4 regions of the Neobacillus sp. 114 genome follow, and region 1 is predicted to be linked to each of the others. Evidence: predicted binding sites of a transcription regulator. Region 1 holds the regulator's gene; each other region holds the start of a gene.
What was found. The regulator Rex, encoded in region 1, represses fermentation and respiration genes when NADH is low (regulators of the CRP and FNR family bind a similar motif). The targets are predictions, from matches to a motif close to TTGTGAAATATTTCACAA.
Positions count from the first base shown of each region.

Region 2: pflB (formate C-acetyltransferase) is a predicted target of Rex. The motif match lies at 3,482-3,499, and genes of this name have one in related genera.
Region 3: QNN06_RS30320 (AtpZ/AtpI family protein) is a predicted target of Rex. The motif match lies at 2,861-2,878, and genes of this name have one in related genera.
Region 4: QNN06_RS20330 (DUF3147 family protein) is a predicted target of Rex. The motif match lies at 3,758-3,775, and genes of this name have one in related genera.

Region 1 is NZ_CP126144.1:254,256-262,494, forward strand. It holds gene QNN06_RS01395 (ABC-F family ATP-binding cassette domain-containing protein) at 1-1,774, opposite strand, end outside; gene moaC (cyclic pyranopterin monophosphate synthase MoaC) at 1,937-2,425, shown strand; gene QNN06_RS01405 (redox-sensing transcriptional repressor Rex) at 2,458-3,111, shown strand; gene QNN06_RS01410 (DUF4395 domain-containing protein) at 3,265-3,690, shown strand; gene QNN06_RS01415 (hypothetical protein) at 4,123-4,368, shown strand; gene QNN06_RS01420 (YdiK family protein) at 4,941-5,144, opposite strand; gene QNN06_RS01425 (CPBP family intramembrane glutamic endopeptidase) at 5,141-5,863, opposite strand; gene groES (co-chaperone GroES) at 6,165-6,452, shown strand; gene groL (chaperonin GroEL) at 6,506-8,140, shown strand.
Region 2 is NZ_CP126144.1:4,470,291-4,478,529, reverse strand. It holds gene QNN06_RS21740 (hypothetical protein) at 1-128, opposite strand, end outside; gene pflA (pyruvate formate-lyase-activating protein) at 263-1,012, opposite strand; gene pflB (formate C-acetyltransferase) at 1,097-3,322, opposite strand; gene QNN06_RS21725 (cupredoxin domain-containing protein) at 3,623-4,075, opposite strand; gene mprF (bifunctional lysylphosphatidylglycerol flippase/synthetase MprF) at 4,298-6,838, shown strand; gene QNN06_RS21715 (D-alanyl-D-alanine carboxypeptidase family protein) at 6,968-8,119, shown strand; gene modB (molybdate ABC transporter permease subunit) at 8,152-8,239, opposite strand, start outside.
Region 3 is NZ_CP126144.1:6,206,776-6,215,014, forward strand. It holds gene QNN06_RS30295 (F0F1 ATP synthase subunit delta) at 1-468, opposite strand, end outside; gene QNN06_RS30300 (F0F1 ATP synthase subunit B) at 465-995, opposite strand; gene atpE (F0F1 ATP synthase subunit C) at 1,104-1,316, opposite strand; gene atpB (F0F1 ATP synthase subunit A) at 1,373-2,086, opposite strand; gene QNN06_RS30315 (ATP synthase subunit I) at 2,108-2,482, opposite strand; gene QNN06_RS30320 (AtpZ/AtpI family protein) at 2,485-2,709, opposite strand; gene QNN06_RS30325 (S8 family serine peptidase) at 3,071-5,395, opposite strand; gene upp (uracil phosphoribosyltransferase) at 6,123-6,752, opposite strand; gene glyA (serine hydroxymethyltransferase) at 6,923-8,164, opposite strand.
Region 4 is NZ_CP126144.1:4,188,271-4,196,509, forward strand. It holds gene QNN06_RS20300 (YjcZ family sporulation protein) at 1-76, opposite strand, end outside; gene QNN06_RS20305 (MFS transporter) at 215-1,450, opposite strand; gene QNN06_RS20310 (DUF2087 domain-containing protein) at 1,515-2,093, opposite strand; gene QNN06_RS20315 (hypothetical protein) at 2,537-2,674, opposite strand; gene QNN06_RS20325 (DUF3147 family protein) at 2,950-3,354, opposite strand; gene QNN06_RS20330 (DUF3147 family protein) at 3,370-3,729, opposite strand; gene QNN06_RS20335 (BC1872 family protein) at 3,951-4,256, opposite strand; gene speD (adenosylmethionine decarboxylase) at 4,511-5,791, shown strand; gene QNN06_RS20345 (PrsW family glutamic-type intramembrane protease) at 5,925-7,019, opposite strand; gene QNN06_RS20350 (CGCGG family putative rSAM-modified RiPP protein) at 7,126-7,386, opposite strand; gene QNN06_RS20355 (hypothetical protein) at 7,511-7,633, opposite strand; gene QNN06_RS20360 (DsbA family oxidoreductase) at 7,877-8,239, shown strand, end outside.

The sequences.
Region 1 (8,239 bases):
CTTCAAGCTCCGAAATGCGTTCCTCGATTTCTTCCAATTTACGTTTTCGCTGGCGTTCCAGTTTTTTCGTTTCTTTATCCTGTTGATAACTGTTTTTTTCAGCAGGCACAAAAGCAGAAACCTTCTTCTCGGAGGCTGCCAATGCAAGTGCCGTAAGTTCCTCCTGCTCTAGCTTTTTATCCACATAATAATCGTAGTCGCCGAGGTATTCTGTGCTGCCCTCAGGGCTCAATTCTAGTACCTTGGTTGCGATTCTGTTAATAAAATAACGGTCGTGTGAAACAAACAAAATAGTACCTGGATAATCAATTAGAGCATTCTCAAGAACTTCCTTGCTGTCCAAATCCAAATGGTTGGTAGGTTCGTCCAATATTAATAAATTTGCTTTCTCGAGCATTAGCTTGGCAAGGGCTAGGCGGGCTTTTTCACCGCCGCTTAATGACAAAACGTTTTTAAGCACATCGTCACCGGAAAATAAGAAATTTCCAAGCACCGTACGGATTTCCTTTTCTGGTTTCAGTGGATATACATCCCATAGTTCGTTTAAGACGCGTTTATTGGAGGTAAGGTTGGCTTGTTCCTGATCGTAATACCCGATGGACAAATTGGTTCCGTATTGAATAGTTCCAGCCAAAGCGGGAAGCTTTTTAATAATTGTTTTTAAAAGGGTCGACTTCCCGATTCCGTTAGGGCCGACAAGGGCAATACTGTCGCCTTTATAGACACGAAAGGAAATATCCTCGGAAACCATCTCGCCATCATAGCCGACAGCAAGTGAATCAACAGTCAGTACATCATTGCCGCTTTGGCGCTCAATTTCAAATGAGAAGGAAGCGGATTTTTCATCCCCTGATGGCCGGTCCATGATTTCCATTTTTTCAAGTTTCTTCCGCCGGCTTTGCGCCCTCTTAGTAGTAGTGGCCCGTGCGATGTTGCGCTGGATGAAATCCTTTAAGGCGGCAATTTCCTCCTGCTGCTTTTCATAAAGCTTCATGTCGCGTTCATAATTGGCAGCTTTCTGCTCAAGATAAGAGCTATAATTACCGGTAAATCGCTGAATCAGACGGCGTGATAGTTCATACACCTCTGTAACCACTTTATCCAAAAAATAGCGGTCATGCGAAACAATTAAAATCGCGCCATCGTAGCCCTGCAGATATTGCTCCAGCCAGGAAAGGGTTTCGATATCCAAATGGTTGGTTGGCTCGTCCAAAATTAAAATATCAGGTCTTGTCAGCAGCAGTTTGCCTAGCGCAAGCCGTGTCTTTTGTCCGCCGCTTAGACTTGAAATCATTAATGTAGTATCAGAAAAATTTAACCCATGCAATACAGAGCGGATATCGGCTTCATATTGATAGCCGCCTTGCTCTTTAAACTTTATTTGCAATTCATCATATTCCTTTAATACCCGTTCGTATTTTCCTGGGTCCCCGAAAACAGCAGGATCGGCCATTTGCTCCTCCAGCTTCCGTAGCGTTTTTTCCATCGCCTGCAGGTTCTCAAAAACCGTCAGCATTTCCTCCCAAATGGACAAATTGGACTCCAAACCCGTATTTTGTGCCAAATAACCAACGGTAACATCCTTTGGTTTGATGATTTCGCCGCCGTCATAGCCCATTTCGCCGGCGATGATTTTCAATAACGTTGATTTCCCCGCTCCATTGCGTCCGACAAGGGCAACACGGTCACGGGTTTGTAATTCCAGTTTTATATTCGATAAAATAAGTTCAGCACCATAATATTTTTGTAGTTGGTTAACCTGTAATAAAATCATTTTTTTCACCTCTATTACCTTATGACTAGTGTACCGTATTACCCGAATGTCGGCAATGAAGTGAAATTTTTAATGGAATTATAAAAAAATATACCGATAGTTCAAAGTTTCACACACATGGACATAAAAATATTGTATTATTTTTTGTAGGAGGATTTTTTTATGGCTGAATTTACTCATTTTAATGAAGAAGGCCGGGCCAAGATGGTCGATGTCAGCGATAAGCCGGAAACGGCACGCACGGCACTTGCCCAGTCTAGCATAACAGTAAGCACTGAAATTTATGAAAAAATCACAAACTACGAAATGAAAAAGGGCGATGTCTTAGCAGTGGCCCAGGTTGCTGCGGTAATGGCGGCGAAAAAAACATGGGATATCATTCCAATGTGCCACCCGATCCCATTAACAGGTATCAATATTAGTTTTTCGTGGGAACAGGCCGGGCAGGAACAATATATACTGCATATTGCTGCATTAGTGAAAACCAAAGGCAGTACCGGAGTTGAGATGGAAGCGCTAACAGCCGCCTCTGTTTGTGCCCTGACCGTCTATGATATGTGTAAGGCAGTTGATAAAGGGATGGTGATCGGACCAACCTTTCTGTTAGAAAAAACCGGCGGCAAAAACGGTGATTTTAGAAGGAATATCTAATATATCCATTAAAATTGAAGGGTGGGAGAAATATGTCCAATGAAACGATGAAAATACCACAGGCAACAGCAAAGCGTCTGCCCTTATATTATCGATTTTTACAAAACCTTCATTCTTCTGGCAAGCAGAGGGTGTCATCTGCAGAATTGAGTGAAGCTGTAAAGGTGGACTCGGCCACGATTCGCAGGGATTTCTCTTATTTCGGAGCCCTTGGGAAAAAGGGGTACGGCTATAATGTAAACTACTTGTTATCGTTTTTCCGGAAAACTCTTGATCAAGATGAATTAACAAAGGTAGCGTTAATCGGGGTGGGTAATCTTGGCACAGCCTTTTTACACTACAATTTTTTAAAAAATAATAACACAAAAATCGCTTGCGCCTTCGATGTGGACCCTGGAAAAATTGGCGATTCGATAGGCGATGTTCCAGTTTATTCGATGGACGATATAGAACAGTATTTGATCGAGGAAAATATTTCGGTAGCGATTTTGACGGTGCCGGCTCCGGTTGCTCAGCAGATCACAGATAAACTTGTGAAAACGAACGTAAAAGGAATTTTAAACTTTACTCCAGCAAGACTGAATGTACCTTCATCGATCCGCGTGCATCATATTGACCTGGCGGTGGAGCTGCAGTCACTTGTTTACTTTTTAAAGCATTATCCAAACGACGAAGTCGAAGAATAAATAATAAATGGGCTTCTCGCCAAAATAGGTGAGAAGCCCATTTTTCGTTTGGAAACATTTTTCCTAAACAGATAACTATACAAAGGGAGTTAAAGTAAGTAAAATAAATATACAAATAAGTATCGTAATCCAATAGGAAAGATGGGGATTAAAATGTCAGAAACAGTTCGTTCAATCCCACGGCCGCTCGTGAAAACAAACCAGTGGACAATTGTTTTAAGTGTTGTGTTAACATGGTTATCCGGACAGGAATGGTTTTTGTTAGTGCCGTTAGTTGCCGGTTTGTCTGGTCTTTTATTCGGGTTTAATCCGATTATGCAAATAGCAAAACTGTTTTTAAGAAAGGACCCAAAGGCTTATATCCCTGAGGATTGGGAGCAGCAGCAATTTAATCAAAAAATTGCCGTATCGTGTTTGGGAATTGGATTTGTAGGATTCCTGCTGGGATGGAATGGTGTTGGCTATGTGTTCACAATTCTTGTCGCGGCGGCGGCCTTTGTGGCAATCCTAGGTTTTTGCATCGGATGCTTTATTCATTATCAGTGGAACCAATACCGTTATAGAAAGGCGCACCAATAAAGATAGGGGTCTGAATTTTTCAGACTCTTTTTTGTTTTTCTGCTTACATTTGACGCTAGTCCAAAGGATAAGGGGATTGCAGTTGCAGTCGGAATTGTATTGACCTGTCGCGGTTGGAAATTGGGATGCCTGTGCTGGGTTTATGCTGCGGGCATCTCGAGAGGCAAACTTGTACAGCGATTTCCGAAGTATTATTGGGAAGAAGGTAAAAGACTATCCACTCACAGCAAGCAAGTTGAAACGGATCCAGCATGCCGCAGAGCGAACGACGGCGGGGGCATTCTTGCAGCTGGATAAGCCGCTTAATCCAGGAATTATATTGGACCATCCAATTGAAGTTAGGAAAAATTATTTAATCTGCGTGAACTTGTCTTGCTGCAGAAAATATGTGCTACAAATGAGGGGGCAGAAATTTTACGGAAGGCTATCTCCGTGTTTGCTGTTCATGGCGTCATGGAGGAATTTTCGTCGCTGCCGCGTATCTTCCGCGATGTGGTCGTAAACGAACAGTGGGAGTGGCCGCGTAATCTGCTGCAAAAGCAAATCTACCGCGAGCAGCTGCCGAATGGGACTTATTCTGCGCTTCATTCTTTAAAGCTTACAGCTGATAGCTCTAACAGGGGTCAATTAATGGAGCGGGGCGAAACTTTATTGAAGGCATCAAGGACATTTGAGTGAAATTGGGAAGGGAAATGTCCGTGATTGATAGGCGGTATCAAGGACAATTTGAGTGAAATTGGGAGCGGAAATGTCCTTGATAGGCGGTATCAAGGACAATTTGAGTGAAATTGGGAGCGGAAATGTCCTTGATAGGCGGTATCAAGGACAATTTGAGTGAAATTGGGAGCGGAAATGTCCTTGATAGGCGGTATCAAGGACAATTTGAGTGAAATCGGGAGTGGAAATGTCCGTGATAGGCGGTCTCAAGGACAATTTGAGTGAAATCGGGAGTGGAAATGTCCGTGATAGGCGGTCTCAAGGACAATTTGAATGAAATCGGGAGTGGAAATGTCCGTGATAGGCGGTCTCAAGGACAATTTGAATGAAATCGGGAGTGGAAATGTCCTTGATAGGCGGAATGAAGGACAATTTGAGTGAAATCGGAAAGGAAAATGTCCTTCATAGACGGTATGAAGGACATTTTGAGTGAAAGCTGAAAGGGAAAAGTCCTTCATTAGCCGAATGAAGGACTTTTTAAGTGGATTCAGAAAGGAAAATGGCTTTCATTGGTCCAATCAAAAATAAAGACATCATTGTTTATTCATTTTATCCCTGTACTTAAAATGAATAGCAATCATCTTTAAGGCTGACCCAAAATCAAAGGTGGCGAGGATGACCAAAAGGTAGCTGAAGAAGCCCCAGCCATTGTTTTGGACATCATCGATTGCAAAATAGGTGAACAGTGCACCAAGTATTAAATAAATCAAACCGGAAAACAAAGGTGAACGTCTCATAGAAATCCTCCGATAAAGTTTTGAACTGCCTCTGCCTCACGCATCAGCCGCTCAATGTCATCCTTATAAACCGACTGAACAAGGACGACCATCGTGTTCATAGATACATGGGCGAAAATCGGCACCAGGATACGTTTAGTTTTTACATAAAGAAAGGCAAAGGTAAAGCCCATCGCCGAGTAAATAAGCAGATGCTCAGGCTCCATATGGACAAGCGCAAAGACCACCGAGCTGATTAGGGCAGAAATGAAGAAATTAAACCGCTTATAAAAAGCCCCAAAAATAATTTTTCGAAACACAATTTCTTCTAAAATAGGGCCGATAATACTCGTTACAAGAATGGCCAAAGGAAAGGCATTAATGATCGTGAGGATTTCCTGTGTATTTTTAGAGCCCAATTCAATCCCAATAAGGCGCTCAATGATGGCAGCCGTATATTGGGCAAATAGGGCAAGGAAAACCCCTAAAATCGCCCACTTTATTGAATGACCGATTGAAGTGTTTCTTTCACTATGGACCCCAGGCTTCATTTCTTTTCTTAGGATAACAAGAATGATGAGAAAGGCAAGGGTGAAACTTGTGATCAGCCAAACCGGTACCACAAATTCCTGCCTCCATCCAAAAAGGCGAAATCCAAACATAAATGCAGGAATCCCGGCAAAGCTGGAAAGCTGCATGGCAATATAAACAATAAGGACAATCCAGTATTCCTTTTTCAAATCAAAACTCCTTTTCCATCTATTTTTTCCAATCGAAATGTAATCAATCACTATTCTTCATTCTACCTTTAATGACAAATTAGTTTCAATTTTGAATGCCTGCTTTGAATAGATTGAATAGAAATATGGATTTTATCCATACTTTATAAGGTGGAAAAAAAGGGTAACTTTTTTTAATAAATTTTATGCATCAGACTTGCAAAAGATTTTCAGATTCATTATTATAATAATTGTGTTAGCACTCATCATAGTCGAGTGCTAATAAATGACCGAATAACACATATTTGAGGAGGTTGTTTGAATGTTAAGACCATTAGGTGATCGCATCATCATCGAACTCGTTGAATCAGAAGAAAAAACTGCAAGCGGTATCGTATTACCGGATACAGCAAAGGAAAAGCCTCAGGAAGGAAAAGTTGTAGCTGTAGGTACTGGCCGTGTGCTTGACAATGGCGAGCGCGTAGCTGTTGAAGTTTCTGTTGGCGACCGCATTATCTTCTCAAAATACTCTGGTACTGAAGTGAAATACCAAGGTGCCGAATACTTAATTTTACGTGAAAACGATATCCTTGCTGTTGTAGGCGAGTAAATCCAACAGTTGAAAAATAAAAGTTTTTAAACATATGAGGAGGTTTTTTAACAATGGCTAAAGAGATTAAGTTTAGTGAAGACGCTCGCCGCGCAATGCTTCGCGGTGTTGATACACTTGCTGATGCAGTTAAAGTTACTCTTGGACCTAAAGGACGCAACGTGGTTCTTGAGAAAAAATTCGGTTCACCATTAATCACAAATGACGGTGTAACGATTGCAAAAGAAATCGAATTAGAAGATGCATTCGAAAACATGGGTGCAAAGCTTGTTGCTGAAGTAGCAAGCAAAACAAACGATGTTGCTGGTGACGGTACAACAACTGCAACAGTTCTTGCTCAAGCGATGATTCGCGAAGGCTTAAAGAACGTAACTGCTGGCGCTAACCCAATGGGTATCCGCAAAGGTATCGAAAAAGCAGTTACTGCCGCTGTTGCAGAACTTAAAGCTATTTCTAAACCAATTGAAGGCAAAGAATCTATCGCTCAAGTTGCCGCTATTTCTTCTGATGACAAAGAAGTTGGCCAATTAATCGCTGAAGCAATGGAGCGCGTGGGCAATGACGGCGTCATTACAATCGAAGAATCTAAAGGCTTCACTACTGAATTGGATGTAGTTGAAGGTATGCAATTTGACCGTGGCTATGCTTCTCCATACATGGTTACAAATACTGACAAAATGGAAGCTATCTTAGATAATCCATTTGTATTAATCACTGATAAGAAGATTACAAGCATTCAAGAAATCCTGCCTGTTCTTGAGCAAGTGGTACAGCAAGGCAAGCCATTATTGCTAATTGCTGAAGATGTTGAAGGTGAAGCACTTGCAACTTTAGTACTGAACAAGCTTCGTGGTACATTCAATGCTGTTGCTGTTAAAGCTCCTGGCTTTGGTGACCGCCGTAAGGCAATGCTTGAAGATATCGCTGCTCTAACTGGTGCTGAAGTGATCACTGAAGAGCTTGGCCGTGACCTTAAGTCTGCTACAATTACTTCTTTAGGACGCGCTGCTAAAATCGTTGTCACAAAAGAAAACACAACAATTGTTGAAGGTGCAGGAAGCACTGAAGCAATCCAAGCTCGCGTGAACCAAATCCGCGTTCAATTAGAAGAAACTACTTCTGAATTCGACAAGGAAAAATTACAAGAGCGCCTTGCTAAATTGGCTGGCGGTGTAGCAGTTATCAAAGTTGGTGCTGCAACTGAAACAGAATTAAAAGAGCGTAAGCTTCGTATCGAAGACGCATTAAACGCAACTCGTGCTGCAGTTGAAGAAGGTATCGTATCCGGTGGTGGTGTTGCCCTTCTAAACGTATACAGCAAAGTGGCTGAGCTTCAAGCTGAAGGCGACGAGCAAACGGGTATCAACATCGTTCTTCGTGCGATGGAAGAGCCAGTTCGCACAATCGCTACCAACGCTGGTCTTGAAGGATCTGTTATCGTTGAGCGCTTAAAGCATGAAGAAGTTGGCACAGGCTTCAACGCTGCTAGCGGCCAATGGGTAAACATGATCGACGCTGGTATCGTTGACCCAACTAAAGTTACTCGTTCTGCACTTCAAAACGCAGCCTCTGTTGCAGCTATGTTCTTAACAACTGAAGCTGTAGTTGCTGATAAGCCAGAACCAGCTGGTGCAGGCATGGGAATGCCTGACATGGGCGGTATGGGCGGTATGGGCGGCATGATGTAATATCAGCCCCAATATCTAGGGTTTGGAATAAATAACATGAAGCTTCTCGTGAGTTGAGCAAACTTATGGGGAGCTTCTTTTTCCATTTCTTGTGTTACA
Region 2 (8,239 bases), 2.2 Mb from region 1:
AGCGAACCAACTGATGAGGATTCTACACCCCAAGCCCACAAATTTTTAAAAACCAGTCCTAGATAAATACTCATATAAAGGGCTGTTAAAGTATTAATATCCGAATGATCGATTAATAATTGAAACAAACATTTCACCTCGCATCAGGTAACCAATGATATGAGTATATAAGAGAATAGCCAAATAATCAATTATTGTTGTGATGTTAATGTTTGGGTCTAAATGTTCATGAAAAGTAAAGAACACTTACTCCCGGAAGGAATTAGTGTTCTTTAGGTTTTTGCCAATGTGCAGTTAACATTGAATGGGCAAAATTAACTTTCTCTTCGCTTGGCGGTTCCACATCCTTTAAAGGGTATTCATGGCCAAGTGCTTCCCATTTATAAACGCCCAGTTTATGGTAAGGGAGAATTTCAATTTTTCGAACGTTTTCAAGTGTACCAATGAATTCACCAAGATTCTTCAAGTCTTCCTGTGCATCAGTTACAGATGGAACTAAAACGTGACGAACCCAAATCGGGACATTTCGGTCTGATAAAAACTTGGCAAACTCGAGAATATGGTCATTTGCCATACCGGTCAACTGGATATGCTTTTTCCTGTTTATATGTTTCAAATCAAGCAATATTAAATCGGTGTAAAGTAACAGTTCTTCAAGCTGTTCGATGAACAGCTTGGAATGGGAAAAGCAGCCCCCGGAGGAATCGATGGTTGTATGGATTCCTTTCTTTTTACACTCCTTAAATAATTCAATGAGAAAGGGAACCTGCAGGAGGGGTTCACCGCCGCTAACGGTAATGCCGCCTCCTGAGGCTTGGATAAATGGTAGATACGATTCCAAGTCATCCATGATTTCGGAAACTGTCATATCCTTTCCAGTGCCGATTTCCCAAGTATCGGCATTATGACAAAATTGGCAGCGCAGCAGACAGCCTTGTGTAAAAATTACATAGCGGATTCCTGGCCCATCTACGGTTCCTAATGTTTCAATAGAATGAATGTTTCCGTTCATGGTGATTCTCCTCTCATTAAAAGCGCAACTAAGCCTCATGAACCGCCCTTAGGGGCTCCCCAATCGGCTAGTTTTCTTTATTTCTTACAACGATTCATGGAAGGTGCGATTGATTACATCAAGCTGCTGTTCTTTTGTTAGCTTAATAAAGTTAACAGCATATCCGGATACGCGGATTGTTAATTGCGGATAAAGCTCCGGATGTTCCATGGCATCTAAAAGTGTTTCCCTGTTAAAAACGTTTATATTTAAATGATGTCCTGCTTTAATGGCATAACCATCTAAAATGGACACTAGGTTGCAAATTTGACTTTTTTCCTCCTTACCTAATGCTTTTGGAACGATAGAGAAAGTATTGGAAATACCATCCATTGCATAGCTGTATGGAAGCTTGGCAACAGAGGAAAGTGATGCTAATGTCCCTTTTGTATCCCGTCCGTGCATTGGGTTTGCTCCTGGTGCAAACGGTTCGCCAGCACGGCGGCCATCTGGTGTATTCCCTGTTTTCTTACCGTAAACCACGTTAGAAGTGATGGTTAATATTGATAAAGTATGAACAGAGTTGCGATAGGTTTGATGCTTACGCAGCTTTTTCATAAAGCTTTCTACAATTCCAACGGCAATGCTATCTACACGGTCATCATTGTTTCCGTATTTAGGGAAATCGCCGCTTATTTCAAAATCAACAGCAAGGCCGTTTTCATCGCGAATCACTTTCACCTGGCCGTATTTTATCGCGCTGAGCGAGTCGGTAACTACACTTAAACCAGCTATACCAGTTGCCATCGTCCGAATAATCTGCGTATCATGCAAAGCCATCTCAATTCTCTCATAGCTATATTTGTCATGCATGTAGTGAATGACATTCAAAGTATTAATGTATAGGCCGGCGAGCCATTCCATCATTTGATCGAACTTTTGCATGACCTCATCGAAATCCAAAATATCTGAAGAGATTGGCCGATACACTGGTCCTACCTGTTTTTTTAATTTTTCATCGACGCCGCCGTTGATCGCATATAGCAGTGCTTTTGCCAAGTTGGCACGGGCACCGAAGAACTGCATTTGCTTGCCGATTTCCATGGCGGATACACAGCAGGCAATCCCGTAATCATCACCATATTCAAGGCGCATGATATCATCATTTTCATATTGAATAGAGCTAGTTTTTATGGACATTTTTGCACAATACTTCTTGAAATTTTCAGGAAGCAGTACGGACCATAGTACAGTTAAGTTTGGCTCTGGAGCAGGACCAAGATTATCAAGGGTGTGCAGGAACCGGAAAGAGTTTTTTGTAACAAGCGGGCGGCCGTCGATAGCCATACCGCCAATAGACTCTGTTACCCAGGTAGGGTCACCGCTGAATAATTCATTGTAATCCGGTGTACGCGCAAATTTGACGAGACGGAGCTTCATCACGAAATGGTCAACTAGTTCTTGAGCTTCTTCCTCTGATAAGGTACCGTTTTGTAAGTCTCTTTCGATATAAATATCAAGGAAGGTGGAGACGCGGCCAAGGCTCATCGCTGCGCCGTTTTGTTCTTTAATGGCTGCTAAATAGGCAAAGTATAACCATTGGAAGGCCTCGGCGGCATTTTTTGCTGGTCCGGAAATATCGAACCCATAGCTTGCTGCCAGTTCTTTAAGTTCCTTCAAGGCCCGGTATTGCTCAGAAAGCTCTTCGCGCAGCCGGATATTATCTTCAGTCATTACTTTGCTAGTGTTATTGAAATCTTTTTGTTTTTCTTTCATTAACAAATCGACACCATATAAAGCAACACGGCGGTAATCCCCGATAATTCGGCCTCGCCCGTACGCATCTGGCAGACCGGTAATAATCCCTGCTTTTCTGGCTAAAATCATTTCACTCGTATAAGCATCGAAAACACCTTGGTTATGTGTCTTTCGGAATTCGGTAAATATTCTTTCAATCTCTGGATTTAATTTGTAGCCATATGCTTCACAAGCCTGTTTAGCCATACGAATTCCGCCGAAAGGCTGAAGAGAACGGTTAAATGGCTTATCTGTCTGCACGCCGACTACTTTTTCAAGATCTTCATCCAAGTAGCCTGGGCCATGGGAAGTGATGGTTGATACGGTTTCGGTATCCATTTCTAGGACTCCGCCATTTTCTCTTTCCTGTTTCGTCAATTCCATTACTTGCTGCCATAAGATATTTGTCGAATCTGTAGCACTGGCTAAAAAGCGGTCATCACCTTCATATGGAGTGTAGTTCTTTAGTATAAAGTCACGTACGTTAACTTCTTTTGTCCAAGTCCCTTTTGTAAAAGCCTTCCATGTTTCCATGTTTTTTCACCTCTAAATGAAATAAAAGTTTATATAACAGATTGGTTGTGATTTCTACACTTAAAGTATAACAGGTTAACAATCTGTAATAAGGGATAATTGTTAAGATATTGTGAAATGAAGAATTTGGTGGAGTTTTTCAAGTGGAATTTGAACGAATTATGAACAAGTTAACAAACTGTTTCATTTTTTTATATAACAAACAACGTCTGTTATATAAGAAGGGATCAACAATAACAGCATCTATATAGTGATTACTAGTGAAACAGCATAAAAAAACAGGAGAAAAACGCTCCTGTTTTAATCGACGACAATATCAGCAATCATCGGACCATTATGGGCACGATTGGAATGAACTTCACAGATTAATCGGTATGTGCCTTCTTTCTTGAATTGCAGCGGCACGACAGTTTCTTCACCTTTCTTTACCGTACCCTTGATATCTGTTCCTTCGATATAGAATGGATGCTCTTCCCCGTTAATGCCGGTAATAAATAATTTCACCTTTTCGTCTTTTTCTATAATGATTTGACTAGGATCCCAACGATAGGCCTCAATATCTTTCCCGTTTTTCATTTTGGATTTGTATTCAACAGTGACCATATGGATTTCTCGTATTTTTCCATCTGTTTGCTGGTTAAAGACCGCGGCATCACCAGCTTTTAATAGAAACCAGGATGATATTGCAGCAAGCATAATACCTATAGCTAAAACGAAAAGCAGTGTTTCCTTTTTCAATACTAAAAATTTCACAAGCATAACCCCCTCTAATATTTGCCCTAGTCTATTCATATGCCGGATAGGTAGGAAAACTTGTCTACTTTTTTTCCTGGATTTTCGAATTGCCTCCGGCCGATGGTTGAACGTTCGATAAAATGTCTACACTTGTAATAAGTCACCTCAAGAAAGTAAGAAATTGCTTTGTATTTCTTTCATAAACGTTTATAGTAAAGTCAGGGATGATACGAATACTAGGTGATTATTTTGAAGGGTTATCAGAAGGATAAAATTTTTAAGATTGTAAAATTTTTATTCCCATTGCTTTTATTAATTTTTGCGATTTTTGAAATAAAAAAGTTTGTGGGAAATTTAGATGTTCATATGCTAGAAAACGAATTAAATCAACTCAATTTTTTGACGCTGCTCCTTATCATTGGCGTTACCTTTTCGGCTGTTTTACCGATGCTTTTGTATGATGTGATTTTAGTTCGGATTTTAGGGGCAAAGGTCCCTAAAAAAGAATTGTTAGAGCAATCGTTTATTGCCAATTCCTTTTCTAATTTAATCGGATTCGGCGGGTTAATCGGGGCAGCGTTAAGAACGTACTTTTTTCACAAACTTGAACAGGATAAGCGGCGATTACTCAGTGTTATTGCAACGGTTTCCCTATTTTATTTGGCAGGCATCTCATTGTTATCGTGGGCTGCGGCACTATGGTTCCGGAAGTTCCCTTTATTTGTCGATACCAAATGGCTTTATTTTGCAGTTTTGGGTGTCGCCCTTTATCTTCCAGTCTTTTTAATCATACATAGAATGAATGCTAAAAAAGGCAAGCAATCTTTGATTAAGGTAAAAGAGGGAACCAAGCTCATTGGGGTTTCCTTTGTTGAATGGATAGCTGTCTTTTTTGCTATTTATCTATTGACCAGAATTCTGGGTATCCCAATCCGAATCGAAGATCTCTTTCCTGTCTATATTGCTGCTGTTTGCGCCGGAATCATCAGTATGATACCGGGCGGTCTTGGCTCATTCGATTTAGTTTTTATTTGGGGGATGCAGGAATTTCATATGGCCGAGGAAAAAGTCCTCGTTCTGCTTCTGTTGTATCGGGTAGGCTATTACTTGCTGCCGTTTATCGTAAGTCTCATTTTTTTTGTGAAGCTTTATTGGGAAAGATGGAACCAGTCATGGAATAATTTGCCTAACGCGATATTAGAGGTATTTAGCCACGTCATTTTGACTATGCTAGTGTTTTTATCAGGGCTTATCCTGCTTTTATCTGCAAGTGTGCCGGGGATTATGTCGAGGCTTAAAATTGCCCAGGAACTGTTATCGTTTCCGATTATTAACGTTTCCCATCAACTCTCTGTTGCTGCCGGATTTTTGCTGTTAGGATTATCGAGAGGCATTGAATATAGAGTGAAACGGACATATGAATTAACGATGGCAGCCTTAATTCTTGCAGCACTGTTTTCCATTTTTAAAGGGATTGATTATGAAGAAGCCATCTTCTTAATTATTGTCGCCATCCTACTTAGAGTTTCTAAAGGGCAGTTCTATCGGGAAAGCTATGTATTAACCTGGGGAAGAACAATCTTTGATATTGCTTTAATTGTAATAATTACATCGATGTATATCATCATTGGCTATTTAAATTTACCGGATGCCAAATTGGCGCTGCCTGCAAAATTATTGCCATATGTGATTATCGATTATCACGATTTATTTATGAGTGCGGGAATTGGTTTGTTTATTGCTGTTTCAATCCTTGCCATTGGCTATCTGAACAGCTTATCGAAAAAATGGAAATTTGAATCATCGTTGACACAGGAACAGGAAATCCTTCAGCATTTACATAAATATCAGGGGAAAGTCTTGTCCCATCTCATTTTCTTGCACGATAAGTATATTTTCTGGAACAAAAAAAGAAATGTTATGATTTCATTTCAAAAATATGCGGATAAACTGGTGATCCTCGGTGATCCAATTGGTGAACTAAATGATCTATCCTCCGCCATTGAAGAATTTCAGGAAATTGCCGACCTGCATGGATTTTCGCTTGTATTCTATCAGGTTAGTGAAGAAATGCTTCCATACCTTTATAATCATGGATTTGCCTTTTTTAAATTAGGGGAAGAGGCCTTTGTGAAATTGCGGGAATTTTCATTAGCTGGAAGTAAAATGAAAGGATTACGGGCCATTAAAAACAAATTTACCAGTGAAAATTTTCGTTATGAATTGGTAAATCCGCCTCATTCTAGTGAGCTTTTAAAGGAATTGCGGGAAGTTTCAAATGATTGGCTCCAGGGAAGCAAGGAAAAGGGATATTCGCTGGGATTCTTTGATGAAGCTTACCTTAATAAGGCCCCTATTGCACTTGTAAAGGATAGTAATAGTAGAATTATTGGCTTCATGAGCATGATGTATGTTTATGATGATAACCAGACTATTTCGGTGGATTTAATGAGATTCCGTCCGGATGTAGAATCAGGTAGCGTGGATTTTCTGTTTCTCTCCTTAATGGATTGGGCGAAGGAACAGGGGTACCGGCGTTTTAATATGGGTATGGCCCCATTGGCAAATGTTGGTCTTTCCAAGTTTTCTTTTTTAAGTGAGAAAATTGCGGCGCAAATTTTCCTGCACGGTCATTTTTTCTATCATTTTCAAGGCTTAAGAAAATTCAAAGAAAAATATACAAATATTTGGGAACCAAAATATTTAGCCTATCGGAAAAAATCTTCTCTACCGTTTATTATGGCACAAATTACCCTGTTGATTTCGAAAAGAAGGGCATAGATAATGAAAGGTGGCTGGCACATATGTGTCAGCCGCTTTTTTTTATATAAATTTCCAAAAAGGACTCTTCATATCTATAAATATTTGGTAAAATCAATTAGGTAATTAGTCATGGATAGGGTGTTGTCATTGAGTAAATGGATTTTAATTTTCATAACAGTCTTGTTCTTATTTTCAAACCAAATTCCCGCCTTTGCGGAAGGGACTGGGGACCTGCCATTAAAAAGTGAATCAGCGGTGCTTTTGGATACTGAAACGAATGCGGTTCTCTACGGGAAAAATGCGGACGAAAAAATGTATCCTGCCAGCGTTACGAAAATCGCTACAGCAATTTATGCCATTGAAAAAGGGAATTTAGATAGTATTGCGACAGTCAGTGCCAATGCTGTTAGACAAGATGGTACAAGGGTCTATTTAGTGGAAGGTGAACAAGTGCCGCTAAAAAAACTAATCCAAGGGATGCTGATCAATTCTGGGAATGACGCCGCAGTGGCGACTGCGGAACATATTGACGGCAGTGTTGACCTTTTTGCGGAACATATAAATGAATATTTAAAAACAGTTATTGGGGTTAAAAATACTCACTTTACAAACCCAAGCGGCCTTCACGATGACAATCATTATACAACCGCAATGGATTTGGCATTGATTACGAACTATGCCATGAAGAATCCCCAATTTGCCGAGATTTTTGGAACAAAAAGATTACATTGGGAGGGCCAGTCCTGGAATACTGACCTTATCACTCATCATCTTATGTTAAAAGGCGAACTGCCATACGCGGGAATAACCGGGGGGAAAACAGGATATACCACGGTATCGAAACAAACTTTGGCCACCACTGCCGATAATGGGAATTTAAAATTAACGGCGATTGTCCTAAAATCAGACCAAAAAAGAGACAAATATGATGATACAGCCATACTGTTTGATTATGGATTTAATGAATATGTTCATTCTACCTTAAAACATGGGGAAGTTTATAAGAGCGGCGAAAAGGAATTTCTTTTGGATAGTGATCTCCTTGTAACGGAGGATAAAAATGGAATTGTAAAAAAGGTCAACAGTACCGGCCAGTTATCTATTGAAAATCCAAATGGGCAGGTTCTTCAGGTGGCTCAGTTAAAACAAAAGGAAGAACCAAAACCTGTGGAAACTTCTTTAAAATCAAGTAAATCCACTAATAAGCAGGAATATGCAGCACCATACTTTTGGATTATCATAGCTGCGGCTGCTGCAGTTTTGATAGGTGCAGGGAAAAAAATAACAGGTAAAATGTAGACGAATATAGAAAGCCATGAAATGCTAAAGTTTCATGGCTTTCTTTGTGTTAAATTGGTTGTCAATAGCATTAAAAAGGAGATGAAGATCATTGAAATGACTAACAGCCAAGCTAATTTC
Region 3 (8,239 bases), 450 kb from region 1:
GATGCGAAGCATAACGCCTCCGAGCAAATCGGAATCCACGATATTTTCAATTCGTAATGATTTCTTCCCAATCTTAGCTGCAAATGTGGCAGAAATAGCTTCACGCTCCGCGTCTGAAAGCGGGCGGATGCTGGTAACTTCCGCTTCGGCAATGCCGAGTTCATCATTTGTCAGCTCCGTGAATTGATTCACAACTTCCACGATTTCGCCTTCACGATGACGTTCGATTAGGATCAATACTGTATTTAAGACATATTGATTAACAGATGTAAAAGCGTTTTTCACAATCTCTTTTTTCTTTTCAATAGGAAGCTTCGAAGATTTGAGAACAGCTTTTAAATCAGGATTGTATTGTAAAACTTCCTTGACTACACGAAGTTCTTCTTCCACTGTACTTAGAATCTGCTGTTCCTTTGCAATTTGAAAAAGAGCCGACGCGTAGCGTTTTGCTACTAGTTGGTTGCTCATCGCCCTTCTCCTGCCTCTTTAATATATTCGTTAATAAGCGCATCTTGGTCCGCTTGAGATAATTCTCTTTCAATTACTTTAGAAGCAATTAACACAGACAATGAAGCCACTTGTTCGCGAATAGCGGCAACAGCTTTTTCTTTCTGCTGTTCGATTTCAAGCTTGGCAGCATCCTTTTGGCGTTCCGCTTCTTGTCGGGCCGCTGCGATGATTTCCTCACGCTGGATATCGCCTTGCTTTTTCGCACTTTCAATTAAGCTCTGTGCTTCTGCACGGGCTTCTTTTAAAAGATTTCTTTGTTCTTCTAAAAGCTTCTTCGCTTCTCCGCGGCTTTCTTCAGCTGCGTTGATTTCACTTGCAATATGCTCTTCGCGCTGTTTCATGATGCCCATTAATGGACCCCACGCAAACTTTTTCAGCAATGCCAAGAGGACAATAAACACGATCAGTTGGAAGAAGATATCTCCATAATTAACGTGGCCGCCCGCTTGCTCGGCTGCACCTAATACTAAACTGCTTGTTAACACCCTGGGTTCACTCCTTTCAAGAGTTGCTCACACTAGAAATGCATAAACGAACATAAATGAATGGCGAAGTTAGATGAATGTCTCTTCGCCATCTGGAGTTTTTTAATTTTAGCGGTTTAAGACCATGAACGCGATAACAACGCCGATGATCGGTAATGCTTCTACTAACGCAACCCCGATGAACATTGTAGTTTGTAGTAAACCACGTGCTTCTGGCTGACGAGCGATACCTTCAACTGTACGTCCTACGATAAGACCGTTACCAATACCTGCGCCTACTGCTGCTAGACCAATTGCAATTGCTGCTGCTATAAGATTCATTATTTTGTTCCTCCTTAAAATGTATAAATATGTTTTATTTTTTATAAAAAAATATATTAATGGTCATGACTCACTTTGTGTGCCATATAAACCATCGTTAACATAGTAAAGATGTACGCTTGGATGGATCCGACGAAGATCGAGAAGCCTTGCCATACAAGTGTTAGCGGAATAGCGGCGATTGTGCCGGCGATTCCTTGGTGTGCTAATCCCGCTGCCAAGAGCGATAGAAGCAATTCACCAGCGTAAATGTTACCGTAAAGACGCAGACCAAGCGTCAATGTGTTCGCAAATTCCTCGATAATCTTTAACGGGAATAAGAATTTCATTGGAGTGAAGAAACCTTCTCCATATCCTTTTGCGCCCTTTAGCTTGACGCCGTAATAATGGGTTAGACCCAAAATCATGACCGCTAGGGTTAACGTAATAATCGGGTCAGCTGTCGGTGATTTCCACCAAAGCTTATCGTCAACGACGATTGCGAAAGGAAGACCCAGCATATTTGATACAAAAATATACATGATTAATGTAATCCCCAGGATGTGGAATCGCCCGCCTTCTTTCCAATCCATTGTGCTGTTGATGATGCCTTTTACAAAGTCCATCACCCATTCCATAAAGTTTTGCATCCCCGTAGGTTTCATTGCCAGCTTGCGGGTTGCTAATACGGCAATAAGAAAGACAATTGCACTTGCAATTGTGATCATAAGAACGTTTGCCCCGTTAAACCAGAGACCAAACAATTCAAACTCAGGAGCCCCATGATGCATATAAACTCACCTCGCTTCCCTTCACTTTTGAGCATGCAGAGCATGATAAAAATAATCTATCATAATGACAATATAGGATGTCATTAGTCCCAAAACAACACTGACTATTTGAAAATAATCAGGGTATTCTAACGCAATCATTACCGCAATTGCTGCGATCGCCATTCTTTGCAGCGAGCCCAATGATTTGACCTTTTTTCCTGCCGAGACGGCTTTGTCGAATTTCTCTGTTTTTCTCACTAACATCCAAAGCATAATGAAGCTAAAGCATGTCCCAAGGATCAACCCAAGGAAAGCCGTTTTGTATGTAGTGAAGCCCCAGCCAAGAACATAGATGGACAACAAGTAAAACATCCATTTTCTCTGCCTGTTGTACATTTCTCTGAAATCTGGCATTGTTATTTATCTCCTGAATAGAAATGGCGGATTGAGACAAGCATAGAATAAACCCCTGCCGCAAGACCCAGGAGCAGTCCGATTATTAAGAATATTGGTTCTGTACCCCACTTTTCGTCCAGCCATCTTCCGGCAAAAATGCCAATAAGGATGGAGCCGACCAGCTGGGAAACAATAGCAGACATTAAAGCCATGGCTTGAAAAGGATTGCGGTTCTTTTGCATAATAAAATCATCCTCACTGTCTAGAGAATGAAAAACAAAAAGGTGATTATGATAAATCATGCGAGGGATTTTGTCAAATTAAATTTCGATGAAAACCCTACCATCCACACCCTTTGTTAGCATACAATAGGCACCATGCATTGTCAATGAATTTACGTGAATTATTCCACAAACAATTTCCCAATTTTTTTGCGATTTGGAAGTGAAAGTTAACACTCTTATTGTATTGTAATTTTTGAAGTTTTTTTGGCTATTTTGTGTCCATTTTGTGAACACTTGATTCTGACTTTTTAAAAAATTTCCCAAAGGTTAAGTGGAATAACGGGCAGCATTCTCACCTCGATTGCCGCCCCAATTTTTTGTCTTAATTTTTATAAATTGAAATCATCGTTTCAATAAAATCCTCTTTGCCGGCCTTTTTGGCGAAGACTTTGGCGCGGTAGGTGCCTTCGAATGGGAGGTCTTCAGCTTTGAAGGATTTACGGATCAGTCCCTTCTTTACATCGGTGCTTGTGTCGAGAAAGCCGACAAAGCGGTAATCGTCAGGGTTGAATAGGGCGATTCCAAACTCCTCCGCTCCCCCCGGGACGTAGACCTCGTACTGGTAAGTACCCGGCTCATCTCCTTCTGCAAAATCAAAGCCCATAACCCTTGGGTAGCCCGGCTCCTCGAGAACATACAAAAACGGTATATGGATGGACTGGCTCCCGGCATGCAAGGTTAGAAAGCCATCGTGAATTTTCCCTTTAAAAATCTGCGGGTCGACGGCAAGCTCCACGATAATGTCGCGTGACTCCTCTGGATCCAATGTGAAAGCTAGCGGGAAGCGCCACTCCAGGCCGTCGATGTGCTGTGGAATGTCAAACGTGTAGCGTCGCGGTTTGGCGCTGATATTTTCGACTTTTAATTGGGCTTTATGAACATTTTTCAGGCTGCTAAACTTTCCGAACCGAATGCTGCCCGGCATGACCAGCGATTCCGTCTGGATCGCATCATCCACCTGGATGCGGCCGGCCCCCTGCTCGTACGTGCGGTAATAGGGACCAGGGGTAAGTTGGGTTTTACCTTTGTTGATGCCGCCGATTGGATCAATTCGGATTGGTTTGCGGGTTGTTTCTCCCAGGCTCGTGCTGCTTGGCTCTCCAGGTTCCTTTGTCAGCGGTTTGGCGGTATTCATCAACGCCGCCTTAATCTGCTCCGGTGTCCAGTCCGGGTGGGCCTGCTTGATCAGTGCGCAGGCGCCGGCCACATGCGGTGCTGCCATGCTCGTCCCCTGCAGGCTTAAGTAGCCGCCGGGAATTGTCGAATTGATGGCCACCCCTGGGGCGACAAGGTCCGGTTTGATATCCCATGTATCCGTGACGGGCCCTCTGGAACTGAAATCGGCGAGCTGGTCAATTTCCTCGTTTACTTTGAGTCTTGCCGTCAAGCTGGTGTTTTTTAATTTTTTTCGTAAAAATTCACCCTCGCTTTTGGTAATCGACCCAATCGGTATTGCAGCCGGCGCATCGAGATTGCCGATGAAGGTGCCCTTAAGATTGTTAGCGACCACCACCGCCTTGGCCCCCGCTTCATGGGCATTTTTTGCTTTTTCCGAAAAAGTCAATTCGCCGCGCTTCATTAGAACGATTTTCCCCTGAACGTTCTCGAGTTCGTTCGGTTGGCCGATGCCGCCGTCGACGATTGGAAGCGTCCGGTCAAGTGACCAATCCCCCGACCCCTCCATCGGCTGGACCCGAAGCAGATTTTGCATTCCTTCTATTAAAAGCTGAGGGATTTCCATTGTCGGCGTCGAGGCTCCAACTGAAATCGCCTTCGCGGATGTTCCAGGAGAACCGACCGTCCACACATTCGGTCCGGAATTCCCCGATGCCGCGACCGCGACGATCCCATTCTCAACAGCACGGTCAAGCGCCTGGCTGATCGGCAGGTCGGGACCGTTAATGCTGTTGCCAAGCGAAAGGTTCATGATGTCGACCTTGTCCTTGATGGCCTGGTCAATCGCGGCCAGCACCTGCTCCGTCGTCCCCCCGCCGCCTGGACCAAGTGCGCGGTACGCAACGATTTTTGCCTCCGGGGCCACGCCTTTAATTTTTCCATTGGCGGCAATAATGCCAGCGACATGGGTGCCGTGGATGGTCGCTCTGCCTTGCATGAGAGTTTCCATTGGGTCTTGGTCGTTATCGACAAGGTCATGGCCGCCCGCATAATTCCGGGCGAGATCCGGATGGGTGTAATCCACCCCGGTATCGATTACCCCGACCGTGACGCCGCGGCCAGTCAGCCGTTCATTCTTTTTTGAAAAAAAGCCGCGTGCCTCCTCGCCGCCAATGATTTTCACACTTTCCTCGGTCTCGACCCGATACTCTGTAACCGGGGAGACATGTTGGATTTGAGTTTGCTGGCGGTTCTGGGTCTGTGCCTCTAAACGGGCGATTGCACTTGGCGGCCCTTGAATCGAGAAACCGTCAATGGCCTTCTGGTATACGCGGCGCAGCTTGATGTCTTTATAGGGCGCGAGCAGCTGCTTGATTTCCTGTTCTGTTTTCGGATGATCAAGCATGACGATGGCGACAGTATCCTTTATTGATTTTTGGATTGGGGGATGAATTAGGATTTTGGTCGGGATGCCGGTGGTCCCAATATTTACAGTTCCGAGCGCAAGAAGCATTGCAAGTACCAATTTCATGTGAAAATCCCCCTTTTTTCCATATCGTTTTCTTTGGGAGGGGAAAGTATGCAGGTCGACTTGGATTATGGCTCGTTATTTTTGTTGCGTATTTACAATTTTTGGATTTGCTTTCCGATTTTTTGGTTTACTTTCCTAATTAGGTCGGATACTTTCCACTTTTATCATTTTACTTACACTTTTTGGCGAAATACTTTCTAATATCCCTATTTTACTTTCCACCCCCCTTTTTCACGCGGAATTCCACAGATAAAGCCAGGCGTACAGCCTGGCTCAAGTAATTTTTAATGACCTCTTTTGAAAATTTCCCATTTATTTGGATATACTTTCTGATTTGAGGCTGTTACTTTCCAAATTGGAACGAATACTTTCCACTTTTATCATTTTACTATCCATTTTTGGCGAAATACTTTCCAAAATCCCTATTTTACTTTCCAACGTCATTTTTCACGCGGAATTCCACACAAAAAGCCAGGCGTTCAGCCTGGCTCAGGTAACTTTTCAATTACCTTTTTCGAGAAGTTTCCATTTATTTGGATATACTTTCCGAATAGGAGCATTTACTATCCAAATTGAATCGGATACTTTCCACTTTTATCATTTTACTTACACTTTTTGGCGAAATACTTTCTAATATCCCTATTTTACTTTCCACCCCCCCTTTTTCACGCGGAATTCCACACAAAAAGCCAGGCGTTCAGCGCCTGGCTCAGGTAATTTTTAAGAATTATTTCGTCCCAAACAGCCGGTCTCCAGCATCGCCAAGTCCTGGTACGATGTAGCCGTGGTCGTTTAACTTCTCGTCAAGGGCAGCGATGTAAATGTCGACGTCAGGGTGTGCCTCTTTAAGAGCTTCAACGCCTTCTGGTGCGGCAATCAAACACATAAATTTGATATTTTTGGCTCCCCGCTTTTTCAAGCCATGAATCGCTTCAACGGCTGAGCCGCCAGTTGCGAGCATCGGGTCAACTACGATAAAGTCGCGTTCTTCAACATCACTTGGAAGCTTGACGTAATATTCAACCGGCTTTAGCGTTTCCGGATCGCGGTAAAGACCGATATGGCCCACTTTTGCAGCCGGGATTAATTTCAAGATTCCGTCCACCATGCCAATACCAGCGCGCAAAATTGGCACAAGGCCGATTTTTTTACCAGAAAGAATCTTCGATTTTGCCGGACATACAGGTGTTTCAATGTTTGTTTCTTCAAGCGGCATGTCTCTTGTGATTTCAAACGCCATCAAGGTTGCCACCTCGTCGACCAGCTCGCGGAATTCCTTTGTTCCCGTATGTTTGTCGCGTATGTAAGTAAGTTTATGCTGAATCAGTGGATGGTCAAAAACGTATACCTTCGCCACAATGATCGCCCCTTTACAAAAATTTAATTTTAGCAGTCGTCTCATTTTACAGAAAAAAAAGCCCACGAGCAACTCGGAGCGCAATGTTTGATTTTTCAAAAAACGACACAAAGGACGGTTCTCTTGCCTCACTAAAGTGAGGCAGAAAAACCGTCCCCATGCATCATATTTTAGTATTCTGGATAAAGGGTAAATTTGCTTGTTAACGCGTCAACTTGTCTCCGCGCTTCTTCAAGCTTTGCTTCATCTTCGTGATTTTTCAATGTGAAGGCGATGATGGAAGCAATTTCGTCCATATCATCTAAACCAAAGCCGCGGCTTGTTACAGCAGCTGTACCAATGCGGACTCCGCTTGTCACGAACGGACTGTTTTGGTCGAAAGGAATGGTGTTTTTATTAACAGTAATGCCGACTTCATCGAGCACTTTTTCAGCGACTTTTCCTGTTAAACCAAGGCTTGTCACATCCACAAGCATTAAGTGGTTGTCCGTACCGCCGGAAACAAGCTTCAAGCCTTCTTTTTGCAGGCTTTCCGCTAAACGCTGAGCGTTCGCCACGATTTGACCAGCATATTCTTTAAAGCTGTCCTGAAGCGCTTCGCCAAATGCAACGGCTTTAGCAGCGATTACGTGCATAAGCGGACCGCCTTGGATTCCAGGGAAGATCGACTTATCGATTTTCTTGCCCCATTCCTCAGATGTTAGAATCATCCCGCCGCGTGGACCGCGAAGGGTTTTATGAGTAGTAGTTGTGACGAAATCAGCATATGGCACTGGGTTTTGGTGCAGACCTGCCGCAACAAGACCAGCGATGTGCGCCATGTCGACCATTAGGTACGCGCCAACTTCATCAGCGATTTCACGGAACTTCGCAAAATCGATTTCCCTTGGGTACGCGCTGGCACCGGCAACAATCATTTTTGGCTTATGCTCAAGGGCTTTTGCACGAACATCATCATAATCAATACGGTGTGTTTCTTTGTCGACACCATATTCAACGAAGTTATATTGAATACCACTGAAGTTAACTGGGCTTCCGTGTGTTAAGTGGCCGCCGTGGGATAAATTCATGCCAAGCACGGTGTCACCTTGCTGAAGGACGGTGAAGTAAACGGCCATGTTTGCCTGTGCGCCGGAGTGCGGCTGAACGTTCGCGTATTCCGCTCCAAAAATTTGCTTGGCGCGCTCACGAGCTAAATCCTCAACAACATCGACATATTCACAGCCGCCATAGTAACGGCGTCCAGGGTAGCCTTCTGCGTATTTATTCGTTAAAACGGAGCCTTGGGCTTCCATTACAGCTTCACTGACAAAGTTTTCGGAGGCAATCAGTTCAATTTTAGAACGTTGACGGCCCAATTCTTGCTGGATTGCTTGAAAAACCTGTTCATCGGCTTTAGGTAAATGCTTCATGATTCATTCCCCCTCATATGTAAATAAAAAAACGTTAGAAAATTCCCTCTTTATTGTAACATGTTTTTTGGTTAT
Region 4 (8,239 bases), 2.5 Mb from region 1:
CAATTAATACAAATGGGCTAAAGCCGCCATAGCCGAAACCATAGCCATAACCACCGCAACCGCACCAGCCGCACATAATAAAGTCACCTCTCTAATTGGTTTAATTATTCTTATGCAGCCGTGACAGTAAACGTAAATGCGAATATAATAACCTTTTAAAAATGGATGTCTGTCCTGCTTGGTTTACGTTTCTATTACGATTTCAAGGGGGGCATCATTTTTTCAAAATTTCCGGACTGGGCATGCTGTCCCTTTCTCGAACCCGTTTAACAGACAGGAAGACCATCAGGAAAATGGCAATTAACATATATGCGCTGCCGCCAATTAACCCCAAGGTTCGTGGGGTCAGGTATTCTAAAGCGACCCCTGATAAAAGCATCGAAATACCCAATAATGGATTGCCAATGGATGCCAATAACCCAAACATTGTTCCCTGGTGTTCCTCAGGAATTTCCTTCATCAGAACCGTATCAAAACAGGCATTCCCAATCCCGGACATAAACGCGGCCCCGCAAAACACGAGAAACGCTGCGGCTATATAATGGGTTTGGCTCAATACTACCAGGAAAGCCCCCTCAAGCATGAGACTGGCCAACCCAATCCCAAAGATATTTTTTCGCAGTCGGTTGGCGACAGAAAAACTTAATGTTAAACCAATCCCTAACGCTCCATAAAACAGCCCAACACCTACATCCCCTAAATGGTACTCTTTAATGGCATACACGGTAATCAGGACATTATCAATTCCGTTCATAGACGCAATGACTACTTCACAGAAAAGAAGAATTTGAACCGGTACAGACAGTAAAATTACCTTTTTAAAGGTGGGAATCGGCTTTTCCTTATGCTGCTGCTTTTCATCCTGAAGGCTTTTCTTTTTAGGAAATGTGATCGAAGAAATGATAATCGCTGCACCTAAAAAGGAGGCGGCATTAATCATAAATGTTAAACCCGCTCCAAATAAGTAGGAAACAATCCCCCCTGAAAAGGCGCCTACAATCAGCACAATCCCAACCAATACTTGTTCCAGACTATTTATTTTCATCAGATGCTCTTTGTTGACAAGCTGAGGTATCGCTGATTTTCTCGCTGGTGCATAAATAGCCTCGCCAACCGCTAACATAAAGGTACTGACATAAACAATCCAAAGGTCTTCTTTTCCATGAACCAGTAGAAACGATAAGGCAAACACGATGCGGATGAGGTCCGTTGCCACTAAAATGGTTTTTCTTGAAAAACGGTCTGCCAGCCTGCCTCCGATTGGGGCGAAGATAACAAAAGGCAATAGCCGAATCGCCAGCGTCATGCCGACTGCAAAGCCTGACCCTGTTAACTCGATCGCAAGCGCTAATACAGCAACGGAACTGAAGCGATCACCGATTCCATTTACGACACCGGCTAGAAACAAATTCCGGTACTGTTTTTCCTGTTTAATAAAGGAAAGAGCCATCTCCCAGGAACTCCTTTCATTATCATCTAATTTTACAATTATCTAATTAGTTGTGTAAAAAAATTTATTTCAACCACCAAACCTCAACTGGATTTAACTCATATTGATTATTTTCACGGTACATAAACTGACACATAATGAGTTCGCGACGTAATGTAGCGTAATCCTCATGATACTGTTTTAAATATTCATTGATTTCTTTTTCCTGATAAACTTTACCCAGTTCCAGCCCTTTGACCATATGCTCAAGCACAACTAGCTTTTTCTTTCGCTGCGCAGGGTAGGTTTTCAGTTTCCCTTCTTTGGTGAAGAAGTTTTTAATGATCGCTTCCCTATCCTCCGCTGTCACCGACATTTCCATCTCTGCTCCGCCTCCCGTTCCAACATTCAAAATAGCCTTAGCACTCATCTCTAATATTTTTGTATTGAGAGAAAAATAGATGGTGTTTTTATCACGCCGTTCCTTGATCAACCCCACCTCTCTAAGTTTTGCCATATGGTGAGTTATCGTTGGCGGTTTAAGCCCCAGCTTACCGGCAATCGCCTGCCCGTGCAACGGCCCCTGTTGAAGCAAGGCAATGATTCGGATCCTAGTAAGGTCACCAAGTGCTTTATGAAATTCCACGATTTTGTTTAATTGCATGTTTGCGTACACCTACTTTAATGATTATCTAATTAGATATTATTTGAATTTGATTTCATTTGCAATAGGCGAGTGAATTTTTTTTTTGAATAAAGCAAATAAAAAAACCCACCAATTGAGTGGGTTTTATAAACATTACAATTAATGTCTGCATTTCGGACAAGGCTGCAAGTGTTCCTTCACAGTTCCGCATGAAGCGCATTGATCGGTGCCCTGTTGACTCTTTTTCACTTTCCATTGATCGTATGTTAAATGTCCTGCACTGTCGTCGTTCAAATACTTGATATAGTCATTACCATAGATATACATCAAAGGTCTCACCTCCATTGCTCATTACAATGTATGCGCTTACATATATAAAAAACACTAAATAGCATAAATAAAAAAACTATCTTTCTATGTATTTTTACAAAAAAGATAGTTTTTCTGGATAGTCTTTTTTATTATTTTTTAACAGGCGTACACACAGCAAATAAATTTTCAGACGGGTCAGTCACATTGATTTCAACAATCTTAAATCCGCCATTTCCTAGATCTTTGCCCACGTTCTTGATTGGTGTTAATACTTGGTTGTTATTCATCGTCCATACTTCCTTCCTACGTAATTTCTCACACAGAAGCTAATATATGACGATTGTTAAAAAATGTGCATATTTTTTTGTAAAATTTGTCTATTCCGAACAGGAGTTTTCACTTGAAATTATGCGGCTGCCTGTATTGAATTAACAACAGAGGAATTATCTAGACTTGACGAGGTTTTCCCGGCTCCCGCAAGAAAAGTTCCCCTTGATATTATTTAAAGATGAAAAATGCCAGGCTGCTTGCCTTTTTCGGATGGTGCCTGGCATTTTTTCTATTATTTATGATGTCTGAACCGAGCTTCTGCCAAAACCATTTTTCTACTAAATAGTTTTATATTTAATTTCTCCCTTAATGTTGACACCATCACTGAGCTGATCAGCCAAAAAAGCAGACCGAGCAGCATACTTAGCGGCCAATTATGAGTCAGTTTTAAGAACAGCCAGACGGTCGCTGCACAAATAACGCCTCCAATCATGCCGTAGACGGAACCGCCTGCAATTTTTGCTGCGTTCTTTGTTCCGGAAGTAACCCCTGCCATTAAGACGGCCGTAATCATCACAGCCGGAAACGCAGCGAAAATCCCCCCTAAGATTTCCCATGGCGAAACCACTATAATTAAATAGCTGGCCATAACAGCTGCCCCGCCAAGTAAAAACCGCAAAAGTAAATCTTTTGTCATTGTTAACACCCTTTCCTAATTGACAGTGATGGCAACCACTACGATTGAAACTGCCAGCCAGCAACCTAACGCCTCGATGAGTCCTTTTTTCCATCCGTGTTTCTTTAATAGAAGGACAGCCACAATGGCCACGAGTATATTAATTCCCATCCCAACCATGGCTCCTTTTGAGAGAATAATAGATTGGGAAACAAGAGCTTCACCTTTCAAATCCAGTCCCGCTGTAAGTAATGCCGCTAAAAATACGGCTGGAAAAGCAGCGAATATTCCGCCTGCCTTTTCGCCCAATTTCCTCGCTACAATCGTTGAAGCGACAACCGCCAAGCCCCCTAAAATAAATCTTATAAGTAAAGCACTAACGGAAAGTCCACCCATCCTTATCACCTGTCCATATCACATATATTTGTGAATGATTTCACATAATTACTCGATATGTTTATTTTACTCCTATTTATCCGCAGCTCATGTGAACATTTCATTAACATTTATGAAGCGTTATCAAGTTCTAAATAGGTACCAAAAGCAAAACGAACGAATGCTTGAAAAATTCGATCGTTCAAAAGTTGGGTTTAAGTTTCAAAATAATATTACATTTGTTATAGCCATTCATCCGGAACCGAACTATTATCAGCGATTGCAAAGGCTGCCTCTGTTATGGCCGCCGCTAACGTATTGCCCGTTTCGCATACATCATTAAAACATGCCTGGCGTGCACCGGCTGTTTTATATGTAAACCCTAACTCTTTCAATCTTTCAACAATTAGCATCGCGTGCTCCAGGTTTTGATCGGGTTGAAACTCGTCTACAGGTATGAAAATTCCCTTTTCAAAATCATACCAGCGATCCCATCTGTTTAACTTCCAGCCTAGTATTCTGCGCGCAATTATTTCAGTCTTGTTCATAGCCACATTACTCCCTATCCTCAATAGATTTTCCTATTTTACCATTTTCAGATTCAGAAGCCTGTATCAATTTTCACACATACACTAAATTGATTTTGACAATTTATTTATTGTCCTCAAGGTCTTAATTTACTGAAACGAATTTACGTATTTATCACTTCCCGAAATACACTCACATACCTTAAATATGAAAAATTTTTTAAATCAATAATATGAACTCATAAATGAATCAGAACGAAGAAAGGGATGGAAGTATGGAGATGAAAGGTCAGCACCTCATCGTGGATGCTTACGATTGTCGGGCGGAGCTCTTAAATAACGCTGATGAATTAAAAACCTTGATGCTTGATACCCTCCGTGAGCTGGAATTGGAAATTCTGCTGGCCTGCTTCCATTCCTTTTCACCACAAGGAGTAACGGGAATCATCGCGATTTCTACCTCCCATTTTTCCATTCATACTTGGCCCGAATACGGGTATGCAGCCTTTGATTTATATACCTGCTCCCCTCAGGATACCTGGCCAGTCCTAAGAAAATTCCTTGGAAAAATCGGTGCCGGGCGGGCCACAGCTATTGAAATTAAAAGAGGGATGGAAAGGCAGATTTCTCCTATATATTCAAAAGAGCCACATCCGAGGTTCACAGACAGCAGGCGCCCGGGTAATGCATGGGACATGAAAATTCTTAAGGAAATCAAGAATGGCGGGCACCATATCCTCTACCAGGGTTCTAGTGAGCTCAATGACATTTTGCTTGTCGAGGCAAAGGACCTGAGATTGTATCTGAATGAAGAATTCCAGTTTTCTTCGCTGGATGAAAGACATTACCACGAAGCCTTGGTCCTGCCAGCAATGGAACTCGCAAAATCAAGGAAACGGGTGCTGATTTTAGGAGGCGGGGATGGCCTTGCCGTTCGGGAGGTCATTAAATATCATGATGTCAGCCATATCGACCTTGTTGAAATTGATCCGATGATTATTAAGCTTGCCGCAAATGAACCGGCATTTGTTGATGTTAATGAGGGTTCGTTGAAAGATAACAGGCTGAAGATTCACACATTGGATGCGAAACTTTACTTAATGGGTGAAATGAACGGTTATGATGTCATCATCATTGATTTTCCAGATCCAGTTGACACTGAAACCAGCTTATTATATACGAAAGAACTATTTGATCAAGTCGGGCGGCACTTAAACACCAATGGAATCATCGTCTGCCAGTCATCCTCCCCAGCGGACACACCCCGGGTCTATTGGAGTATCGCTAAAACACTGCAGGCTGCAGGCTTCAAAACGGAGGCTTTTTATTCAGTGGTGCCATCGTTCGGAATGTGGGGATTCCACATCGCGCAACGGGGCAATTTTGTGAAAAAATGGCCGCAAATCTCCGTTCACCATGAAGCTATAGAGGCAAACGTGGAACCTTTGTTTCACCTGCCGCCAAAGTTCCACCCGCCCAAAACCGGCTTGATTATTAACAGCAAAAATAACCTTAAGCTGCATGAACTTTATCAGCAAGAAATGGGTAATATTTGATGCTGGGAATAAAAAAAATGCGATTGAGATCATCTTCAATCGCATTTTTTATTTTTGGCTGCAATCGAACTATCATTCTTTGAACGTAATAGGTAATTGCCGATTGGCACTCGTCAATATGCCCCAATCACCTTTATGGCTGTGTCGGCTGAGTAGGTTCATACGCAATCCGCCATTTTTTATTGGCGATTTCTTTAAGGCCCCTGCGAATCATTAAGAAAACGACAACCCATGAAGAAACCATAAGAAAGATATGTCCGAATGGGGACATGCCTTTAATCGGTGTATCCCATAATGCGTGCATCGCTACGACTAGAAGGAAAACAAATAAAAAGTACGGCTTAATCAATAGTGAAAAATTGAATTTTTGATCTCCTTGCGCTTTGCAGAAGGCGCCACCTGTCAATGCCGCCCAGGCCACATGCCCGCCGGGAGCTAAAACACTGCGCCATAGGATCGTCGTATAAAGGTGTTCGAAACTCCCTCCTGTTAACAGGCTTCTTAACGCATAGCCTGCTGTTTCAAACGCGGCAAAGCCTGCTCCCACTGCTGCCCCCACCAAAAGCCCATTTAGCATATACCTGTATTTGTGGTTTCGAACAAACCAGATAACAGTCATCACTTTGGCCACTTCCTCCACAATACCAATTGTGATGGGGTTGATGTTGTTTTTTACAAGATTAAAAAACACTAGTGCCACCAGCATCGAAAGGATGCCTCCAATCAAGACCACATAAATGACCCTATAAAAAGCTATATTTTGCGGTGCATTCATTTCCCAGAAGAACATAAGCGTCGTTATGGGAACTGCAAAAGCACCAATAATGATGAGACCCGGTAAAAAGTTAAAATTATGGAAAACGGTGACACCTATGTGCATTCCTAAGAATGCAAGCAGTGCAATCAAAAATACTCTTGCAAAAAGCCAAGGCTTCGGCCATGTTTCCTTTACTTCTTCTATCTTCGGTGTTGTAATTGCTGTACCGACGATGAAAAGACGGTCCGCCTCCAGTGTACTATGCTTGCGGAACACCCTTGAAAAAATGTTCTGAAATCTGGGTTCGACTGAACGTAGCTGCTTCGGCATAGCATCCACGTAAGAGGCAAACTCATAAAATAAACTGTCTGGATCGGGGTCCGTATTCCCACCCAGTTTAAAGTTTTTTCCGCAGTTGAGGCAATACCTTACCCCCTCCGGATTAGAATAAACGCAGTCCGGGCAATTCAATTGGCATCCTCCTCTTGGTAAATGACTGAAATTGGATGTTTAACATGTTTTTACTATGCCCGTTAACTGCATACAAAATTATTTTTTTATAATGAAGATTATTTATCTAACCTCTTTTCCAAACCCGAAACACGTAACCTCCGCAGCCGCACTGGTCGATAAACATTACATCAATTTCTGCACCGAACTTGGAAAACAACTCCTTTGTTAAATACTCATCAGGATTCCCAAAGACGGCAGGTGTGACGACATTAACATAGTACCCCTTTGCTGTCTGTTGAACAGCATCGATAGCATCCACAATAACCAATTCCTTATCATGTTCATAATCCTCATGCTCAAGTGATATTGACCAATTCTTTTCCATTTCATTCACCTCTTCCGTCTTTTTTAAAATGAACTAAACTGGTAAGAGATGATATTCATCACTCATCATGTTCAACTAAAAAAGGGCGGCTTAATTGCAGCGCCCTTTTTAATCATTTTTTACTTTATTTTTTTGTTTTTTCTAAAGCTTGTAACGCTACCTTTTCAAGCCCAGTTTGAGCAAATTCTACATCCGTTTTCGGCATTGCAGGATTATACTGTTTTTGCTTGTTCTTCTTTTTAGACATTTCTTCATCATCCTTTTCGATTCATTTTTCTTACTAAAAAAAATGCCTGTCCGGCACTTCCTTTATATTTTGTGTTCTTTCTTGAAGGCTATGCTATTTAGGTAATGATGCAGTACTTGCCAACAAGCGGCATTTTTGCATCCCAATTTGGGAACTGCTATAGTTTTATTACAATATGTTAATTTGGAGGTATATCGCATGTTAATTGAAATGTGGACTGACTTCGCTTGACCATTTTGCTATATTGGCAAAAAGCGTCTGGAAGACGCTATTCAGAAGGTAAATTTCCCTGTCGAGGTCGTTTATCGCTGCTTTGAACTCGATCCAACGATGAAACGGGATGTAGGCTATAATATTTACGAAGCTTTATCGAAAAAATATGGCATGAGCGTGGAACAAGCCAAAGCCAATAGCAGTAACTTGGAACGAATGGCAGCTGAGGTTGGATTGGAGTTTAATTTCGACACACAAATCCTAACGAACACCTTTGATGCCCACCGGTTGGTGATGTTCGCCAACAAACAGGGCCTCATGCATGAAATGACCGACCGCATACTGCGTGCTTATTTTACAGAGGGAAAACATATCGGAGACCATGCTACACTC